Regions from separate parts of the Lactobacillus intestinalis genome, predicted to be linked through region 2. Evidence: predicted binding sites of a transcription regulator. Region 2 holds the regulator's gene; each other region holds the start of a gene.
The links. The regulator HrcA, encoded in region 2, represses chaperone genes, less so after heat shock. The targets are predictions, from matches to a motif close to TTAGCACTCNNNNNNNNNGAGTGCTAA.
Positions count from the first base shown of each region.

Region 1: a site for HrcA is predicted at 2,005-2,031, ahead of groES (co-chaperone GroES). Genes of this name have one in related genera too.
Region 3: a site for HrcA is predicted at 3,366-3,392, ahead of KBW87_RS05845 (ATP-dependent Clp protease ATP-binding subunit). Genes of this name have one in related genera too.

Region 1 is NZ_CP072983.1:407,067-414,500, reverse strand. It holds gene groL (chaperonin GroEL) at 1-1,621, opposite strand, end outside; gene groES (co-chaperone GroES) at 1,673-1,957, opposite strand; gene KBW87_RS02140 (ATP-binding cassette domain-containing protein) at 2,179-2,514, opposite strand; gene KBW87_RS02135 (RNA-guided endonuclease TnpB family protein) at 2,675-3,916, shown strand; gene KBW87_RS02130 (ATP-binding cassette domain-containing protein) at 4,039-4,329, opposite strand; gene KBW87_RS02125 (DUF1430 domain-containing protein) at 4,331-6,190, opposite strand; gene KBW87_RS02120 (5-methyltetrahydropteroyltriglutamate--homocysteine S-methyltransferase) at 6,866-7,434, shown strand, end outside.
Region 2 is NZ_CP072983.1:771,468-778,901, reverse strand. It holds gene dnaJ (molecular chaperone DnaJ) at 1-1,017, opposite strand, end outside; gene dnaK (molecular chaperone DnaK) at 1,097-2,947, opposite strand; gene grpE (nucleotide exchange factor GrpE) at 2,964-3,539, opposite strand; gene hrcA (heat-inducible transcriptional repressor HrcA) at 3,552-4,601, opposite strand; gene KBW87_RS03555 (RNA-guided endonuclease TnpB family protein) at 4,823-6,178, opposite strand; partial or broken gene KBW87_RS03550 (ATP-binding cassette domain-containing protein) at 6,328-6,903, opposite strand; gene ribF (riboflavin biosynthesis protein RibF) at 7,147-7,434, opposite strand, start outside.
Region 3 is NZ_CP072983.1:1,246,363-1,253,796, forward strand. It holds gene KBW87_RS05820 (adaptor protein MecA) at 1-184, opposite strand, end outside; gene spx (transcriptional regulator Spx) at 283-681, opposite strand; gene ptsP (phosphoenolpyruvate--protein phosphotransferase) at 930-2,663, opposite strand; gene KBW87_RS05835 (phosphocarrier protein HPr) at 2,663-2,929, opposite strand; gene ykzS (protein YkzS) at 3,044-3,226, opposite strand; gene KBW87_RS05845 (ATP-dependent Clp protease ATP-binding subunit) at 3,439-5,643, shown strand; gene KBW87_RS05850 (DUF1827 family protein) at 5,782-6,063, shown strand; gene KBW87_RS05855 (hypothetical protein) at 6,088-6,567, opposite strand; gene KBW87_RS05860 (Mbeg1-like protein) at 6,557-7,434, opposite strand, start outside.

The sequences.
Region 1 (7,434 bases), 360 kb from region 2:
TTGGAGCGCCGGCACCTGGTACACCACCAGCTGGGTTTTGTGGCTTATCTTCAGGAATCTCTGCAACAACAGCTTCAGTAGTAAGGAGAAGTCCTGCAATTGAAGCAGCATTTTGAAGGGCGGTACGAGTTACCTTGGTTGGATCAATAATACCAGCATCAACCATGTTTACCCATTCATCAGTTGCAGCATTGTAACCAATTTCTGGCTTTTCATTTTCAAGCTTGTTCAAGATGACTGAACCATCCTTACCAGCGTTGTCAGCAATTTGACGAACGGGGGCAGAAAGTGCTCTCAAGACAATATTGATACCAGTTTGCTCATCAGGAGTGTCACCCTTAGCTTCACGAACTGCGCTTTCAACATTTACTAAGGCAGTACCACCACCTGCAACGTAACCTTCGTCAACAGCAGCACGAGTTGAGTTCAAAGCGTCTTCAATTCTGTAACGACGTTCCTTCAATTCGGTTTCAGTAGCAGCACCAACGTGGATAACAGCTACACCACCAGTTAACTTAGCCAAACGTTCACGTAACTTCTTCTTGTCGAAGTCTGAAGTTGAGTCTTCAATTTGGTGCTTAATGGTTTCTTCACGTTCCTTAATAGCGTCCTTTGAACCAGCACCATCAACAATAGTAGTTGAATCCTTAGTTACAGTTACACGACGAGCTTGACCTAATTGATCAATCTTGGTGTCCTTTAATTCAAGGCCTAAGTCTTCAGAAATTACAGTACCACCAGTAAGAACAGCGATATCTTGAAGCATTTCCTTACGACGATCACCAAAGCCAGGAGCCTTAACAGCTACAACGTTGAAGGTACCACGAATCTTGTTCAATACAAGAGTTGGAAGAGCTTCACCAGTAACATCGTCAGCAATGATTAACAATGGCTTACCTTGTTGAACGATTTCTTGCAATAATGGCAAGATGTCTTGAATGTTAGAAATCTTCTTGTCAGTGATCAAAATGTATGGGTTGTCAAGGTCTGCTTCCATCTTGTCGTTGTCAGTTACCATGTATTGTGACAAGTAACCACGGTCAAATTGCATACCTTCAACTACTGAAAGTTCAGTGTCAATACCACGTGAATCTTCAATAGTGATAACACCATCATGACCAACCTTTTCCATAGCGTCAGCAATCAATTCACCAACTTCTTTTGAAGCTGATGAAACTGCAGCTACGTTAGCGATTTGTTCCTTTGAATCTACTGGGTGACTAATCTTGTGCAATTCGTCAACTGCAACCTTAGTTGCTTTTTCAATACCGCGACGAAGACCTACAGGGTTTGCACCAGCAGTTACGTTCTTCATACCTTCACGAGCGATTGCTTGAGTCAAAACAGTAGCAGTAGTAGTACCGTCACCAGCAATATCGTTAGTCTTTTGTGCAGCTTCTGAAACAAGTTGTGCACCCATATTTTCGAAGTGGTTCTTCAATTCGATTGACTTAGCGATAGTAACACCATCGTTAGTAATGTCTGGAGTGCCGTAGCTTTGTTCCAAAACAACATTTCTACCCTTAGGACCAATAGTAGTCTTAACAGTATCAGCTAACTTGTCTACACCTTTTAATAATGAACGTCTTGCGTCTTCTGAGAATTTAATATCTTTAGCCATAAACCTTTTCTCCTTAGATTTATCTTTTTCTTCTATAAATATGTAAAAGAATTATTTAACGATTGCTAAAACATCCTTTTCGTGAAGGACTAAGTACTTTTCGCCGTCGTATTCTACACTTTCGCCAGCGTACTTATCGTATAAAACAACGTCGCCTTTCTTAACAGTCATTGGCAACTTTTCACCGTTGTCAGCGTATGCGCCGTCACCAACGGCAACGATTTCGCCTTCAGTTGGTTTTTGCTTTGCATTAGAAGCAAGTACAATGCCGCCAACAGTCTTTTCTTCTTCTTCTTTAACTTTTACGATCACGCGATCACCAATTGGTTCTAACACGTTTGTCCCTCCTAATAATAAGTTTATAGTATTAATTTCTTTCTTACTTAGCACTCTTATTTATCAAGTGCTAACTTACAAGTATGATAATAACTTGTTTTGAAATAGAATGCAAGCAAAAAGCACAAAAAATTAGCAGTCAGTTATAAAAGGTGCTAATAAATGCTTATAGTTAATCAAAAAACGCCAAGAAATTAATTCTTGACGTTAATGGGATTCAATTATTTATAATTTGCGATATCAACTTTTTCATCTGCAAATGACATGACTACATCATCGTGGGTAGCAACGATTACAATTTTGCCTTCATCTGCAAATTTACGTAAACTTTGTAGAACCAAATCTCTATTCTTATGATCTAATGCCCCAGTTGGTTCATCTGCCAGAATAATTGTCGGATCTTGCAAACTCAATCGTGCAAGTGCTACACGTTGAGCCTCCCCTCCAGATAAAGTAAATACTTTTCGATCTAGATATTCAGCAGATAAATTATACCGCTTTAGTACAGAACTTAACTCACGTCGATTATGCTTCTTTACTATATTCAAATTTTGCAAAATAGTTTCATTGATTTCTCCTTCTAGGCTGATTAAGCAAGGATACCCCGGATTTTAATCCGGGGAGGAATTGCACTTTCAGCCTTTTTATATTTTGTCTTTTTCTCCTCTAATTTCTATGATATAATCATTTTCAAACGCTTGTTTGGAGGTGAATAATTTGGATCAGGCAGTAACGATTAAAGCCAAGCTCCTTAATATTGATGATGAGACTGAACACGCTTTTATAAAGACCATGACTGCATACAGAGATGCCTGCAATTTCGTCTCGCAGTATGTTTTTGACCATGATTTTGAGTTTCGGTTTTCTCGGTTAAATCATGTCCTTTATCATGATTTGAGAGACCTGTTTGGACTTAAAAGTCAAATGGCTCAATCGGTTATCAGAAATGTTGTTGCTCGCTATAGAACCATCAAAACCCAATTAAAGCAAACACCGTTTCGCTATAATACTGGCGAAAAAGATGCGCAGGGCCATGCTATCTGGTCGCAGATTCCGCGTGATCTCACTTGGCTTTGGCGTCCAGTTAAGTTTAAGCGTCTTCAGCTTGATCTTCAGCGCAATCGCGACTGGTCTTATTTAAATACAAGCACCCAGCTTTCTTTGAATACCTTAATGGGGAGAAAGAAAGTTGATTTTGTCTGCAAAAATTTCGACCAGTATCTTGATTCTAGCCACTGGAAGTTTGGCTCAATTAAGCTGCTTCAGTTCAAAAATAATTGGTATATCCACCTTAGTGCGACCACGTCCTTTTCTGAATATGAATTAAAGCAGACGCAGCACATCGTTGGGATTGATCGCGGTCTGCGCTTTTTGGCTGCCTGCTATGACGAACAGGGCCAGACTCTGCTTTGCAGCGGACAAAAAGTATTGCGCACCAGGCGCAAATATAAGAAACTCCGTGCTCAGCTTCAAGCCAAAGGCACTAAGTCTGCCAAGCGAAGACTTAAAAAGATCGGTCAGCGAGAGAACCGTTTTATAAGCGATGTTAATCATCGCCTTACCAAGACACTCGTTGATCATTACGGTCCCAATACTATCTTTGCTTTAGAAGACTTAACCAATGTCCGCTTTGCGACTGAGAAAGCTGCCAAAAAGCGTCGCTATGAAATGGTTTCTTGGACTTTTTACCAGTTTGAGCAGTTTTTAGCTTACAAGGCTAATTTGAATTCTTCAACTGTAGTCAAAGTTTCTCCAAGATTTACCAGCCAGCGCTGTCCTAAGTGCGGAAGAATCCGCAAGGAGAACCGCAACCATGAGTTGCACCTCTACATTTGTGATAAGTGTGGCTACAAATCCAATGACGATCGCCTAGCGGCCATGAATATCCAGTTTTTAGGAGACCAGTACCACAAAGGTGTTAAAATACCTAAATTTACTAAATTAAGATCTGCCGAGTAAACTTGGCAGGTAAACGGGTATTGTCAACTGCCCGACGATGCAGCCTCGGAGGCGGAAGTCGCAAGACGCTATAACCGCTATCTAGTAAAAATAGATGAGAGCTGCAAACCCTAGAATTTATTCTAGGGTAGTTGATCATCTACTAAAGCATAATTTTGAAAAAGATAGCCAATATAGTTGCGATAATACTTCAGAATTTTGATTGAGGAAACATCTTTATTATCTAACAAAATTTCTCCATCACTTGCATCGGTTAATCTTCCTATGCAATTTAACAAGGTGGTTTTTCCTCCTCCAGAAGGTCCTGTTAAAGCGTAAATCTTTCCTGATTCAAATCTATAATTTAAATTCTGAAATACCCAGTAATTATCAAATCTCTTGCCCAAATTGTTGACATTAAGTTGATGAACCATTTTATTCTCCCTTTAAGTAATCCCAAGTATGTTTATCTAAATGCATCCCTTGTACAACCAATAAAATCCACTCCAATATATTGCTTACAATAATTAATCCTAGCGAAATAGTCCCACTTCCAGTGAACATGAACACAATTAAGGCTTCAATTAAGCTCAAAATAAAAATCAGCTTAATGAATTTACCAAAACGTAAGGCCGCACTTCCTCCAAAAATTCTTTGAATTGCTAGTTTCTTACTATTGTTGTTGAAATAAACACTGTTAAAAGCCACATTTTCAACTAAAGCGATAGCAAAAGCTACCAAAGTTACTACTAGAGACAGCAACATCCCCGTTTGAATAATCTCCAATTGCTTAGCTGCATAACTTTTAGTATTCAAAATACTTCCAATATACTTTTTAATATTAGTTTTTTGAATTCCAGTTTTCACTGCCGATAGTGTTGGACTCAAAAACGCAGAATTAGACATATAAGAATCCCAATTCATATTGCTGTCAAGTTTTGAATTTAAACTGCCTAAGGAATTATTCGAAATCACCACTAAAACTGCATTTTTTACGGCACCTGAATAATTACCTAAACTAAGTGCATAAGTACTGTAGGTAAACAATTTCTGATTATTTTTAATATTGATAGCTTTAGTTTCAAGTTTTCGTCCTAATTGTTTTTCTGTATCATCCAGGGCAAGAGATCTGCGATATGACTTAATCAAGTTAGCACGCTCAGAATAATATTGTTGAGGGATCAAAACATAAGTAACAGGTGAATTCTTGGGTAAAATTATACGATTACCATTTTCTCCCACCACTCTATTTTCTTTCAAATACTGAGCATTGACGGTCATCACATTTCCATTATTGAGATCACCGACATCTTGAGGACTATCCCAACCTTGATAATCAACTAACATTCCGCCCTTTTGATCCAAATAGTGAAATAATTTCATGGATTGGCGATTTAAATATGTAGTTTCTGAACCCTTTGTCATAACTGCATTTTCACTAACAGTATAGAAAGTTTTATGATTCATCCAGACATTCAATTGATCACTTAAAGCTTTTTCACTCTTTTGAGTATTTAATAAAGAAAAGAGAGAAATACAAATGAAAACTTCAATCAATGCTTTGATAAAGAGGTTCAAATAGAACGAGAACTTACTCTTTTTATCACCTTTTATTGCACCCATAATGGTATATCGGGAATGAATCAATCCGCGAATTACCGCACTAATTATCATCACTAAAGTTACTGTTAAATATAAAAGCAAGCTAAAGTAAAGCATAATTTTATATGCGTAAAGATACGATTGCATTTTCATATATAGAGCTAACAAAATGAGTCCAATTCCAAATGCAGCAGTAAAAATAAGCTGGTCCTTTCCAAAACTTATTGCTGCATCTTCAAAGTTCGATATCCCCAATAGGGCCTTAATGTTTATTTCTTTCATTGCATATAAATTTGTCAGAACTAACACAATAAATAGAACCAATAAAATCAGCAATACAATGTAAATAACATTATTAGTAGTTAAGAAGACTAGAATATCGGTGTTCCAATTTTCATGAATCGGACTATATTTAATCCCCTCACGTTTAAACATATTTTCAATAGTAGTTTTTTTAATATCTCCCACAAAATAAATTGGATATCTCAAATCACTAGTTTCAAATTCAGCTGTAGTTGCTTGTGTTTTTGCCGGTAGTGCTATCTTTTTACCATAAACATGCATTTTGGTAACAATATCTGTACTAGCTCCTCCTTCTACCACATTAAAGACTTTTATGGCGGATATATTATGTTTGTCTGAAAATTCTTGAATGATGTTATTAAATTCTTGAGTATTATTTCCACCTTTCATGCCGTTAATTTCATAAGATGTAGAACTTGACTCAATATAAGTCGAACCCAGTAATCTTATAAAACTGAAGGCAATTATGGAAAAGAGTATGCCAACAATAAAAATTATAATGGTACGTATATTTTTCATTTCATCCAATCCCTTTTGTCAAATATGATTTTTATATTTTAACAAAAAAGATTCTTTTGTTTGACGGTTAACTAATTTTAGAAGGTTATATATTAGCTGTCTAACAAAGGGAGTAATAAATAAGAAAAATAGAATGCAATATGTATTCTATTTTTTATCAATGATTTTTTAAATATCTTATTAAAAAATATTGACAAAGTTAATCTAAGATTATAATATAATGTCAAATCAAGATAACAAGCGACGAAGAAAAGATAAGTAGTTAGCGTGTACCGTCAAAGAGAGCTGCGAATGGTGAAATGCAGTACGAGAGAACCTGATGAAAATGGTCTTGGAGTCTATTGGATTGCAAGCAATAGTAAGCAATTCACGGGGGATGCCCGATATAGCATACGAGTATAATTTCTTAATTAGAAACGTACTTAGTAAGGATATTAATGTGAATTAATATCGAATATGGGTGGTAACACGCTGAAGCGTCCCTAGGTTAGTATAGCCTTGGGACGCTTTTTTTCGTCATTTTTAACATATAGGGAGAATGAGAATATGAGTAAAACTTTAGTACATTATGACATTGTTGGTAGTTTTTTAAGACCAGAAGAATTGAAAAAGGCACGTGCTGATTTTGCAGCGGGTAACATTTCAAAAACTGACTTGAAAAAGGTTGAAGATGAAGAAATCGCTAAATTAGTTAAAAAAGAAGAAAAATCTGGTTTAAAGATTGTAACTGATGGTGAATTCAGAAGAAGTTATTGGCACCTTGATACTTTTTGGGGCTTCGGTGGAATTAAGCACACTACTCAAGAACATGGCTACCTCTTCCACGATGAAGAAACTCGTAATGATTCTGCTCAAGTTGAGGGAAAGATTAAATTTACAGGTGATCATCCAGATTTAGAATCATTTAAGTTTTTGAAGAGTTTAACCGATAGCAGTGATGTAACTCCACGTCAAAGCATCCCTTCACCGGCCCAATTTTATGCAGAACTCGTCCGTGGCCCAGAAAACGTTGCAGCAGTGAAGAAAGTTTACGATAGCGAAGACGAACTTTTAAACGATATTTCAAAAGCATATCATGATTTAATCATCGCACTTTACAAAGCAGGTTGTCGCGA
Region 2 (7,434 bases):
TTCAACAGTGGTAATTTGATCACCATTGCCATTTCCTCTAAGATAAGGAACTCCTTCACCCTTAATGGTAAATTTCTTATTAGGTTGAGTACCTGCTGGAATCTTTAAATCTACATCCCCATGCACAGTCTTAACCTTAATTTCATCACCCAAAGTTGCTTGCGCAAATGAAATTGGAATAGTGGTATAGATTGTATTACCACGTCTTTCAAATTCTTTAGATGGCTTAATACGATAACTAATGTACAAGTCTCCGTAAGGTCCACCATTTTTACCAGCTTCACCTTGACCTTCATAACGAAGTTGTTGACCATTATCAATACCAGCTGGAATATCAACTTCAATCGTATTAGTCTTATCAACAGTTCCCTTACCATGGCAAGTGTTACATGGATGTTCAATAATTACGCCGCGACCTTGGCACTTGTCACAAACTGTTTGACGACGAATCATGCCAAGCAGTGATTGTTGAGTAACAGTCATATAACCCGTACCATGACACTTATCACAAGTAATTGGATGAGTACCCTTTTCACAGCCGTTTCCACCACAAGTTTCACAAGTTTCGCTACGGGTATAACTAACTTGAGTCTTTTTACCTTTAATCGCATCCATGAAATCAATAGTTAAAGTATAATCCAGGTCTTGACCACGTTGAGGAGCAGTTGGATCTACTTGTCTTTGTTGGCTAGCTCCACCAAAGAAATCGTTAAAGATATCACCAAAATCACTAAACCCACCAAAGCCTTGGCCGCCATATGCACCTTGACCAGCACCGCCAAAGCCGCCTTGACCGTTTACACCAGCAGATCCAAATTGATCATACTGGGCACGCTTTTGCTTATCATGAAGTACTTCATAAGCTTCATTAACTTCTTTATACTTTTCTTCGGCTCCTGGCTCATGATTCAAATCTGGGTGATACTTTTTAGCTAATTTACGATATGCTTTACTAATCTCTTGGTCGCTCGCATTACGATCCACACCAAGAGTTTTGTAATAATCTTGTGCCAAAATTAAAACTCCTTACATTCAAAAGAAAAGAACTACCATTAAGCAGTTCTTTTCTTAATAGGTTATTCAAATTATAAACCCATTACTTGTCTGGGTCTACTTTATGGAAAGTACCATCTTGAGTGCCACCATTGTTATCATTTGGGTTGCCACCTTGTGGACCTTGAGGGCCAGCTTGACCAGCAGCACCTTGAGCACCACCATTTTGTTGGTAAAGCTTAACAGCTAAGTCTTGAGCAGCCTTAGATAAAGCATCCTTCTTTTCTTTCATTTCGTCCAAGTTGTTGTCTTTTTGAGCTTTCTTCAAGTCATCAAGTGCATCTTGAACCTTCTTAGTATCTTCATCAGATACCTTACCCTTAGTTTCTTTCAAGGTCTTTTCAGTAGTAAAGATTAATTGGTCAACTTCATTACGTAAGTCAACTTCTTCTTTACGCTTCTTATCTTCTTCAGCGTGTTCTTCAGCGTCTTTTTGCATGCGCTTGATTTCTTCATCTGACAAACCAGATGAACTCTTAATGGTAATCTTTTGTTCCTTACCAGTTCCCATATCCTTAGCAGATACATTTACAATACCGTTTTTATCGATATCAAAGGTAACTTGAATTTGAGGAACACCACGTGGTGCAGGTGGAATATCAGTTAATTCAAAGCGTCCAAGTGTCTTATCATCAGCTGCCATTGGACGTTCACCTTGTAAAACGTGAACATCTACGGCTGGTTGGTTATCAGCTGCAGTTGAGAAGATTTGACTCTTTGAGGTTGGAATAGTAGTGTTTCTATCAATTAACTTAGTGAAGACACCACCCATGGTTTCAATACCAAGTGATAGTGGAGTAACATCCAACAAAACAATATCCTTAACGTCCCCTGAGATAACCCCACCTTGAATTGCGGCACCAAGGGCTACAGCTTCATCTGGGTTAATTGAGTGGTCAGGTTCTTTTCCAGCCCATTCCTTAACAGCCTTTTGAACTGCAGGAATACGAGTTGAACCACCATTTAAAATAACTTTATCAATGTCGTTAACAGTAAGACCGGCATCCTTTAATGCATTGTCAAATGGAATCTTAGTCTTTTCAACTAAATCATTAGTCAATTCATCAAACTTAGCACGAGTTAAGTCAGCTTCAAGGTGAAGTGGACCAGATTCGCCAGCAGAAATGAATGGAAGTGAAATGTGAGTGCTTGATACACCTGACAAATCCTTCTTAGCCTTTTCAGCGGCATCCTTTAAACGTTGAAGTGCCATCTTATCCTTAGACAAGTCAACACCATTTTCATCCTTAAAGTTCTTGATAAGCCAATCCATGATACGGTTATCAAAGTCATCCCCACCAAGGTGAGTATCACCATTAGTTGAAAGTACTTGGAAGACACCGTCCCCTAATTGAAGAACAGAAACATCAAAAGTACCACCACCAAGGTCATATACTAAAACTTTTTCATCGTCTTCATCTTTATCAAGACCATATGCTAAAGCTGAAGCAGTTGGTTCGTTAATAATTCTTTGAACATTTAAGCCAGCAATCTTACCAGCATCTTTAGTAGCTTGACGTTGAGCATCATTAAAGTAAGCAGGTACAGTAATAACTGCATCTGTAACTTCTTCACCTAAGTAATCTTCAGAAAATTTCTTGATGTATTGCAAAATCATTGCGGAAATTTCTTGTGGTGTGTAACTTTTGTCTCCTACTTTAACCTTATAGTCAGCTTCACCCATGTGACGCTTGATTGAAACAATCGTATTAGGGTTAGTAATAGCTTGACGCTTAGCAACCTCACCGACTTGAATTTCACCATCTTTAAATGCAACTACAGATGGAGTAGTACGATTACCCTCTGGGTTAGTAATAATTTTAGGTTCTTTACCTTCAAGAACTGCTACTGCAGAGTTAGTAGTTCCAAGGTCAATACCGATAACTTTTGACATTAATAAATCTCCCTTTCTATTGAGCAACAACAACCATAGTTGGTCTCAATGTACGGTCCTTGTATTGATATCCTTTTTGTAAAACCTGAACAACGTGATCTTTTTGATCATCATTTTCAGCTGCTACAGTTTGAACAGCTTGATGTAATGTCGGATCAAACTCTACGCCATCAGCCTCAATTTCAACAATACCATGATCTTTCATGGCCTTGATAAGTGAATCAAGGGTCATTTGGACACCCTTTTTCAATTGCTTAGATGCTTCATCGTCAACCTTAACGCCTAAAGCACGTTCTAGGTTATCCATTGCAGGCAAAACATCTTTAGCCAAACTTTGAGATTCATATTTAATAAGTTGAGCTCGTTCCTTTGAGTAACGGTTTTGCATGTTTTGGATTTCAGCTTCACTGCGTAGATACTTATCTTCAAGTTCCTTGTTTTTAGCTTCTAATTCAGCAATTTGCTTAGCTAATTTTTGATCTTCTTTATTATCTGTCTCCTTGTTAGCCTTTGGAGTTTCCTCCACTTTCTTTTTAGGAGCAGTATCTTTTTCATCTAAATTCTTTTCGCTTGGAAATTCTTCTTTACTCACAGCTAACCCCCTCTATTGAAACCTTCCGTAGTAATCGAGCAATTTCTTGGCTAGCTCGTTTCTAAAATATTCAAGTAACCCAATCATTTGCGAATATGGCATATTCGTTGGACCAAGTAGTGCAATTGTACCTTCACCATGTTCTCCCACATTATATCTGGCAGTTACCAAACTATAATTTTTCAATAAATCATTAGGAAGTTCTGATCCTAACGTTACTTGAACTGGAAGATCCGGCGAAGCAACCTTTTCACAATCACCCATCAAGTTTGAAATCAGATCATTATGATCAACTAATTCATAAAGCGAGCGAATGTCATTCACATTCTTCTCAGAGCTATTATTCAACAAATTGATCTGACCATCCACATACATCTGCTCACTGGCCGCATCTTTAATAACATCTTCAACTAAACTAAGGAGTTCAGCTGAATGAGTACCGGCAATTTGCTGATTAGCTAGACCTTTTAATAAAGTTGGGGTAATTTCTTTCAAACTCTTCCCCACTAGCTCATCATTAATCATCCGAACGGCTTTTTCAATTTCATCCCCATGAATGTGATGTGGTAAAGCATAAACTTGATTTTGAACATTACCATCACTGGTTACCAAAATTGCCATAATTTGTCTGTTCGACAATGGTACAATTCTAAATCCTGTAACAGTCACACCGTGATTTTCGGGACCTTCTGCAAAAGCAGTATAATTCGTCAAATCCGATAAAATCTTAGCAGCTTCTTGCACAATTTCATTCACTTGATGAAATGGTCGATCTAATTGATAAACAATTTTATCATAAACGTTTTCAGGTAAACGTAATGGCTCGACTAAATTGTCAAGATAATAACGATACCCTTCACTTGATGGAATCCGACCACTTGAAGAGTGAGTTTTTTCGATCAACCTTTTCTCTTCTAGCGTTGCCATTTCATTCCGAATTGTTGCACTTGATACCTTAATTGGTAATTGTTTCATCACTGTCTTTGAACCAACAGGTTCATGATCTTGTGTGAAATCTTGAATAATTGTTTTTAAAATTAATTCTTGACGTTCGGTCAACATAAATATCGCCCTCACTTTTAGCACTCTCATCTATTAGGTGCTAACAAATACCATTATACTAAAAACTAGCACGATATCAAGCTGACTGCTAATTTTTTTGAAATATTTTTCACAACTCAATTACTTGATCAGCTACTTCCTTAATAAAATAAGGATCGTGTTCAATCAAAAGCATTGCTGGTTTGAATTCTTTAAGAAGATCAACTACCCTAGAATAAATTCTAGGGTTTGCAGCTCTCATCTATTTTTACTAGATAGCGGTTATAGCGTCTTGCGACTTCCGCCTCCGAGGCTGCATCGTCGGACAGTTGACGATACCCGTTTACCTGCCAAGTTTGCTCGGCAGATCTTAATTTAGTAAATTTAGGTATTTTAACACCTTTATGGTACTGTTCGCCCAAGAACTGGATATTCATGGCCGCTAAGCGATCGTCATTAGATTTGTAGCCGCACTCATCACAAATGTAGAGGTGCAACTCATGGTTGCGGTTCTCCTTACGGATTCTTCCGCACTTAGGACAGCGCTGGCTGGTAAATCTGGGAGAAACTTTAACAACAGTTGAAGAATTCAAATTAGCTTTGTAAGCTAAAAACTGCTCAAACTGGTAAAAAGTCCAAGAAACCATTTCATAGCGACGCTTTTTGGCAGCTTTCTCAGTCGCAAAGCGGACATTGGTTAAGTCTTCTAAAGCAAAGATAGTATTGGGACCGTAATGATCAACGAGTGTCTTGGTAAGGCGATGATTAACATCGCTTATAAAACGGTTCTCTCGCTGACCGATCTTTTTAAGTCTTCGCTTGGCAGACTTAGTGTCTTTGGCTTGAAGCTGAGCACGGAGTTTCTTATATTTGCGCCTGGTGCGCAATACTTTTTGTCCGCTGCAAAGCAGAGTCTGGCCCTGTTCGTCATAGCAGGCAGCCAAAAAGCGCAGACCGCGATCAATCCCAACGATATGCTGGGTCTGCTTTAATTCATATTCAGGAAGGGACATCGTCGCACTAAGGTGGATATACCAATTATTTTTGAACTGAAGCAGCTTAATTGAGCCAAACTTCCAACGGCTAGCATCAAGATACTGGTCGAAATTTTTGCAGACAAAATCAACTTTCTTTCTCCCCATTAAGGTATTCAAAGAAAGCTGGCTGCTTGTATTTAAATAAGACCAGTCGCGATTGCGCTGAAGATCAAGCTGAAGACGCTTAAACTTAACTGGACGCCAAAGCCAAGTGAGATCACGCGGAATCCGCGACCAGATAGCATGGCCCTGCGCATCTTTTTCCCCAGTATTATAGCGAAACGGTGTTTGCTTCAATTGGGTTTTGATTGTTTTATAGCGGGCAACAACATTTCTGATAACCGATTGAGCCATTTGACTTTTGAGCCCAAACAGGTCTCTCAAATCATGATAAAGGGCTTGATTTAGCTGAGAAAATCGAAACTCAAAATCATGGTCAAAAACATACTGTGAGACGAAGTTGCAGGCATCTCTGTATGCAGTCATGGTTTTTATAAAAGCGTGGGTAGTTTGATCATCAATATTAAGGAGCTTGGCTTTAATCGTTACTGCCTGATCCAAATTATCTACCTCCAAACAAGCGTTTGAAAATGATTATATCATAGAAATTAGAGGAGAAAAAGACAAAATATAAAAAGGCTGAAAGTGCAATTCCTCCCCGGATTAAAATCCAGGGTATCCTCGCTTAATCAACCTAGAAGGAGAAATCAATGAATTTCACCACTTTCAATTGCCAATATATGATCTGTGATGTGATTTAAAAAATTCCGATCATGACTCACCACAATATATCCCTCGTCATGACCAAAAAGATATTCTGCTATTTGACGTCGACCTTCTTCATCTAAATGATTCGTTGGTTCATCAATTAAAGGAAAAGAATCTGAATCTACAAATGAAGCGGCTAATAAAATCTTTGTCTGTTCTCCACCACTCAAAGTATCAAAAGGTTGCCAAATCAAATTGGGATCAACTTTCATTAAATTAAGTTCACGTTCTAATTCCCATTCTTCAAAATTTAATTTATCTTGAAGTTCATAGAAAGTAATCCCTTTAGGATTTACGATTTCCATCGGAAAATACGAGAACCGAAGTCTAGTTTGAATTTTGCCAATCCCTTTTAATTTTTGGCGAAGCAAATTAAGAAAGGTGGTTTTCCCTCTTCCGTTTCTTCCTACTAAGCCAAGTTTCCAGGAACTATCTAAATTCAAATTTAAATTTTCAAAAATATTTTCATTGTTAGTATCATATCTAAAAGAAAGATTGCTAATTTTTATATTGCTCATCAAATCATCTCCATACAAAAAGAGAGTCTGCACCTTTTAACAAGTGTGACTCTCTTTTATTTTAGAGAAAAAGATAATCGTGCATTCAATCTTGTTAAAAGTACATAGTCTCTCCGTCTAAAAATACGGACTTTTATCTAACTATGTCTAATTACAAGATTAAAAACGCACCGGCTACCCTTCTTTCTTAAATGAACTTTAACTGATAAGTTTAATATATCATAAGCTTAAAGTTTTGCCAAGCTATTTTTTAGAGTCAATTTCTGCAAAATAAGCCTTGATTTGGTTCTCATCTCGCTTCAATTGCTCCTTTAGCTCATCTAAACTAGCAAATTTTACTTCACCACGAGTATACAAATACCATTTAATGGTCATTTTCTCGCCATAAGCTTCTTTATCAAAATTAAACAAATGTGATTCAATATAAATTCTCCGCTCTTGGCCAGTCGTTAAATTATAGCCTACACTCGTCATTGAATCATACCATTTACCATCAATTTTAGTTTTAGTGGCATATACACCAATTTTAGG
Region 3 (7,434 bases), 470 kb from region 2:
AAGTTACTGGAACATTATTTCCAAAAGTATGATCAGTATCTACTTCATCAAGAATGGAATAAAAGAAACGTTGAATTTTTCCTTTATCCCCTAGTAAATCTAAAACTTTTAAGCCACGATCTTCAAGTTCTTTTTTATCAATTCTAACTCGAATAGTATTTTCATCTATACGATTAACTTCCATGATTGTCACCCCCATCAGTGGAATCTCTTTTATTGTAGCGTACTTTTCAGATAAAATAAAAGCGTTAGTCTTGAAAACTAGCGCTTTTATCGCCCTTTTTACAAGTCGGCGATCTTTTGAGCTTCTGCAAGTTCTAAACGACGTACTTTACGTGGTAGGAAGCGACGAATTTCATCTTCGTTATATCCAACCTGAAGTCTTCTATCGTCCATAATAATCGGTCTTCTCAACAAACTTGAATTCTTTTCAATTAAATCAAGCAATTGATCAATTGATAAATCATCTAAGTTAACTTTGAGTTGTTGAAAAGCCCTTGAGCGTGTAGAAATTATTTCTTCAGTCCCGTTTTCAGTCATACGAAGAATCTGAAGCAATTCAGCCTTCGTAAGTGGCTCTGAGAAGATGTTTCTTTCCTTATATGGAATGTCATGTTTATTCAACCATGCCTTCGCTTTACGACATGAAGTACAACTTGGTGATACGTATAAATTTACCATAAGCTCACGCTCCTTAGAACAAGCATTAACTTCCCTCAACTCATTAACAAGTATAACACATTGGCTTTCTTTTTATAAGTTGTTCTTTTTAAGATTTCATTGAATTACTTGTTATATCTAATAATAACGGTAAAGGGTGAATTATTTGTGAAATTTTTATTGATTAAACCATAAGTTTATAATTACTCCGGCCAAAAAAAGAAGATCAGGCAATTAATTACCTAATCTTCTTTTTGTTTACAAGTAAGCTACTTGATAAGCTTCTTCATTAAGTCTTCAACTAACTTTTCGTTTTCTTCAGCAGTTTCTGAAACGTAACATGCCTTGTTCGCTAATTCCTTAAGATCTTCAGTATTAAGCTTCTTCATCAAGCTTCTAATACGCAAGATTGAAGTTGCACTCATTGAGTATTCATCAAGTCCCATTGAAAGTAAAATTGGGAACATGATATTATCACCAGCAGCTTCACCACACATACCACACCAAATACCGTTTTCATGAGCACCATCAATAGTGTGCTTAATCAAACGAAGTACGGATGGGTTATATGGTTGGTACAAGTATGAAACATTATCATTACCACGGTCAGCAGCCATAGTGTATTGAATCAAGTCGTTAGTACCAATTGAGAAGAAGTCAACTTCCTTAGCAAATTGGTCAGCTAAAACAGCTGCAGCAGGAACTTCGATCATCATACCAACTTGTAAGTCGTCACTGATCTTAACGCCCTTCTTAACCAATTTATCCTTTTCTTCATTTAAGATAGCTTTTGCCTTGCGTAATTCATCTAAAGTACCAATCATTGGGAACATGATACCAAGCTTACCGTATGCAGAAGCACGAAGCAAAGCTCTTAATTGAGTACGGAAAATTTCTTCGTTCTTAAGTGAAAGTCTAATAGCACGAACACCCAAGAATGGGTTCATTTCTTCTGGTAAATCCCAGTAGTCAAGATGCTTGTCACCACCAATATCCATAGTTCTGATGATAACTTGCTTACCGTTCATACCTTCGATAACTTTCTTGTAAGCTTCGAATTGATCATCTTCGGTTGGGAAGTCTGAAGAATCCATGTACAAGAATTCGGTTCTGTATAAACCAATAGCTTCAGCACCGTTTTCGTGAACACCTGGCATATCGTTTGGAGTACCAATGTTAGCAGCAATGGTAAACTTCTTACCATCAGCAGTAACAGAAGGTTGATCCTTTAATTTACGCCATTCAGCTTTTTGCTTTAAGAAGTCTTCACCTTTTTGCTTGTATTCAGCAATTTGAGCTTCAGTTGGTTCAATGATTACATCACCATCAAGGCCATCAACGATTAACATTTGACCATTTTCAACATCCTTAGTGATTGAATCAGTACCAACAACAGCTGGAAGTTCAAGTGAACGAGCCATAATTGCTGAGTGAGCAGTACGACCACCAATATCAGTAACAAAACCCTTAACATATTTCTTGTTAAGTTGAGCAGTGTCACTTGGAGTTAAGTCGTGAGCTACAACAACAACTTCATGATCAATTGAAGCTGGATTTGGTAATTCTTTACCAAGTAAGTGGGCCATAATACGCTTTGAAACGTCGCGTACATCAGCTGCACGTTCTTGCATATATGGATTATCTGTCATTGATTCAAAAATTGAGATAAACTTTTGTGCAGTTTCATCAAGTGCAGCTTCGGCATTAATCTTTTGGCTCTTGATTTCATTTTCAATAGCGCCAGTAAATTCTGGATCATTCAAAATCATGAGGTGTGCTTCAAAAACTTGAGCTTCTTCTTCACCTAAGCTCTTCTTAGCAGTATCACGAATTTTTTCCACTTCTGCAGTTGAATCTGCGATAGCTTTCTTATAGCGAGCTACTTCATCTTCAACTGAATCTACTGTCTTTTTAGCAAATGAAAGATCAGGCTCTACCAAAAGATATGCTGGAGCAACGGCAATACCGTCACTTGCGGCAATACCTTTTAAAGTCTTGGTCATTATTCAGCTAAACCTTCTTTTTTCATAGTATCTGCAATTGCGTCCAATGCGTCCTTTTCGTCATCACCTTCAGCAGTGATAGTAACGTCAGCATTTTGACCAACACCAAGTGACATAACGCCCATGATTGACTTCAAGTTTACAGACTTACCGTTGTATTCCAAGTTAATGTCTGAACCAAACTTTGAAGCTGCTTGTACTAACAAAGTAGCTGGACGTGCATGAATACCTGTTTCTGCAATAATATGAAAATCGCGTTTTTCCATTGTGAATATCTCCTTTAAAATCAAAAAATTAAAACTGGTAATAAAATACCTATTCGGTACTAGATTATCATTTTTTCACGAATTGCACAACCATTATGTAACAGTTTTCATTATTTAATCATCGCTATTTACAGCGGTATAAATAATGCTTCCACCTCGTTGGGCTTTTCCTGTTATCGATTGCCGTTTTTCGTAATTTCTCAGAGTTTTTTGAAATTCAAAAGCGTTATTTGCTTCAACTTTATATTCCTTCAACTCTTTATTGACCAATTGGTCAAGAATTTTTTGATAATCCACTATTTTATCACCACACTTTTAAAAAGTTTATAATTTTTTATCATTGAATTCTACATTATATATTCTTTTTTCTAAAATATTACTATTTTTTGAAAGCATTATCACATTTTCTCTTACAAAAAATAAGCATTTTTGCAGTTTAGCACTTGACATTAAAGAGTGCTAATTATACAATTCTATTGAAACTCTAAGCGAAAGGCGGTAAAAAACTATTGCTTTGTCAAAATTGTAATAAACGCCCTGCTGCTATTCATCTTTTTACAAAGGTGAATAGTCAGAGCCGAGAAATTGATCTATGTCAAAAATGCTATCAAAAGTTAAGAAACGAACAAGGAAATATAAATATGAACAACAATAATGAATTCTTTGGCGACTTTGATGACTTATTTAACGCATTAAATGGAAATAATCGCAATGCCGCTAATAATATGAATAATAATGGCCCAGAAATGCAAATGGGAAGAGGCGGAAATGGTGGCAGCCAAGGTGGTCGTTCCCTTCTTGATCAATATGGTACAGATTTAACTGCTCTTGCTAAGCGTGGCAAGATTGATCCTGTTATCGGCCGTGATCAAGAAATTGCTCGTGTAATTGAAATTTTAAACAGAAGAACTAAAAACAACCCAGTTTTAATCGGTGAAGCTGGTGTCGGTAAAACTGCCGTAGTAGAAGGATTAGCCCAACAAATTGTTGATGGTTCAGTGCCTGCTAAGTTACAAGATAAAAAGATCATTTCATTAAATGTAGTTTCTCTTGTACAAGGTACTGGGATCCGTGGCCAATTTGAACAAAGAATGGAACAATTGATTAAGGAACTTCAATCAAGAAATGATGTCATTCTCTTTATTGATGAAATCCATGAAATCGTTGGTGCTGGTAACGCTGAAGGTGGAATGGACGCTGGTAACATTATTAAGCCAGCTTTAGCCCGTGGTGAACTTCAGTTAGTAGGTGCTACTACTATTAAGGAATACCGCGATATTGAAAAAGATTCTGCTTTAGCAAGACGTTTCCAACCAGTTGAAGTTAAAGAGCCATCAATTGACGAAACTATTCGAATTCTTAAAGGTATTCAAAAACGCTATGAAGATTACCACCATGTAAAATATACTGATGAAGCAATTGAAGGTGCTGCTAAACTTTCAGCTCGCTACATTCAAGATCGCTTCTTGCCAGACAAGGCTATTGATCTTTTAGATGAAGCTGGTTCAAGAATGAACTTAACTATCCCTTACGTAGATAAGGAAAAGATGCAGGAACGTATTGAAGCAGCTCAACAATTGAAGCAAGATGCCTTGAAGAATGAGGATTATGAAAAGGCCGCTTACTACCGTGATCAAATTGAAAAGTACGATAAGATGAAGGATCAAAATGTAGATCCTGACAAATCTCCTATCATCACTGATAAGATCATGGACAAGATTGTTGAAGAAAAAACCAACATCCCGGTTGGTGATATCCAAAAACAAGAAGAGAACCAATTACAAAACTTGGCTTCTGATCTTGAAGGTCATGTTATTGGTCAAAACAAAGCAGTTGAAAAGGTTGCCCGTGCTATTCGTCGTAACCGTATCGGTTTTAACAAGTCTGGTCGTCCAATTGGCTCATTCCTCTTTGTTGGACCGACCGGGGTGGGTAAAACTGAACTTGCTAAACAACTTGCTAAGCAAATGTTTGGTTCAAGCGATGCCATGATTCGCTTTGATATGTCCGAATACATGGAACAATATTCAGTTTCTAAATTAATCGGTTCTGCACCTGGTTATGTTGGTTATGAAGAAGCTGGTCAATTAACTGAACAAGTTCGTCATAATCCATACAGTTTAATCTTACTTGATGAAATTGAAAAAGCTCATCCAGATGTAATGAACCTCTTCTTACAGATTCTCGACGACGGTCGTCTAACCGACTCTCAAGGTAGAACTGTTTCCTTTAAGGATACAATTATCATCATGACTTCAAATGCTGGTCAAGGCATTAAAAACGCCAGCGTCGGCTTTGCAGCTGAAAATAGTGAAGAAGAAAAAGAATCTGCTAGAAATTCAATGACTCAATTCTTTAAGCCAGAATTTTTAAACAGACTTGATGATGTAATTGAATTCAATGAATTAGACAAGGAAGATTTAATTAAGATTGTTAACTTGATGCTTGATAATACTAATAATATGGTTAAGGATCAAGGTCTTCACATTGATGTTACTGAAAAAGCCAAAGAAAAGCTTGTTGATGAAGGATTTAACCCCGCAATGGGTGCTCGTCCACTTCGTAGAACTATTCAAGAAGAAATCGAAGACAAGGTGGCTGATTACAAGCTTGATCACCCAACCAGTAAGAATTTACTCGCTGATGTTAGCGATGATCAAATCACAATCAGTGACAAGGACGAAAACGTTGAAGTAAACAATTCTGAAGACTAAAAATTCAAACTTCAGCTACAAAAGAGGGATGTTAATCATCCCTTTTTTATATATTTTTTGAGATATTTTTTGCTTTATAACTTCTAAATTAGGGTATACTAAAGTTGAAAACAAATAGTACAAGAAACGGGTGAAAGTATGCACTTAATTGATGTAACTAATAGTTATGCAGATTTAGTTCACAGTCAACTCAACACAACCAACGCTACTTACGTAAAAGTGTATTCTCTTGGCAATACTTCCGTAATTTATACAGAAAGTAATACGGGAATCGGAATTGTGTTAGAAAATCATGATCGACGTATCCGTGAAGAAGAAGTTGAATTTGTGATTAAGCGACTAGTAAAAGATACTGACACAACTTACACATTAACTGTTGATAAAAGTCGTCACGTGGTTGAAATCCATATCGACAAATAAAAATGAGCTAGGATGTTTCCTAGCTTATTTTTTTAGCAATTGGTAGCATATATTATCTTTATTTAAGTTATATTTTTGAAAAATTTGTCCTAATAATACATTGAAATGTTCAATATGTTTATTTTGATTTTTAGATGAAAGTTCCTCACTAATCTTTGTCAAAATCTGCTCCTGAACTCTTTCATATTCTTGAGCAGTATCGGGAGAAGCGCCAATTTCTTTCATTAATCCATTTAAAAAATTTAGCTTGGTATCAAATCCAAGTTTATAAGAATAGGCCATTTTTCCAATCAGATTATGTTTGTCAGGATGAACATCTAAATAGGGAATCAAATTCAAATTATCTAAATCAAGATCAGGATTTGTTAATCCCTTAAATTTCAATAGATTCAGAAAAAAATCATAGAAGTCCCCATAAAAATCATCACTAAAAAATTCAAATCGGGGATCATCTTTATCTATTATTTGTTTTTGTAAAATTGCCCTTAGCTCATCATTCATCATCTTTATCCTTCATAAAACTTGTATTATCAAACAATCCTGACAGCTTACCCCATCCCTTATGATCGGGAAATTTATTTCTTAAAGTATGGAATTTTTCTTCAGCTAGTTTCTTAAATTCATTCTTTTGCCCCATTCTTTCTACCAAATTAGCCAAATCGTTAGATTTAGTCAACAATTTATGTTCATTTTGACTTTCAGTTAAAAAAGCTTCATCTATTTTACGCAATTTCAAATTACCATTTTTATCAAATTGGTAGCCACCCCATATATGTTGCTTAATAGGATTATTTAAAGGCACACTGTCAACATATTGCAATTTTCCAACCATATGATGAGTGGCAGTTATTCCCAGCGTTACTGGATCATAAATATCAACATAATTAAAAATCTTCGATCTAATCTTAGCAACTCGACTTCTTTGCTTTTGATTAAGGAGTAGCCAGATATTCGTCCCCTCATATAGATATACCGTAATAATTCTTTCGGGATGACGACAATTTGCTAATGCATATTGCGCATTAATTGAGCCCAATGAATGACCATAAATATAGACATGAGCATGAGGAAATTGATGAATTGTCTTATTTAAAAAATCAGCCGCAGTTTTTAACTGACTTGGAATCTTGCGCTCACGAATTAATAGCGCTAACAAAATTGGTAAATTAGTTCTTAACCATTCGTCTCGCCAAGTCTGTGGATTGCCGCGCACAAAGCCATAAGAACCTTTAAACAAAATTGTAATTTCATTGGAATTAGCAATAACAAATGCACGCATCCCATCTTCAGCATAAACTGACTTAACGACAGTTCCAATGTGAAATTTCCCTACTTTAACTTGTTCGCCTAATTCTAATTCATCGTAGGCTT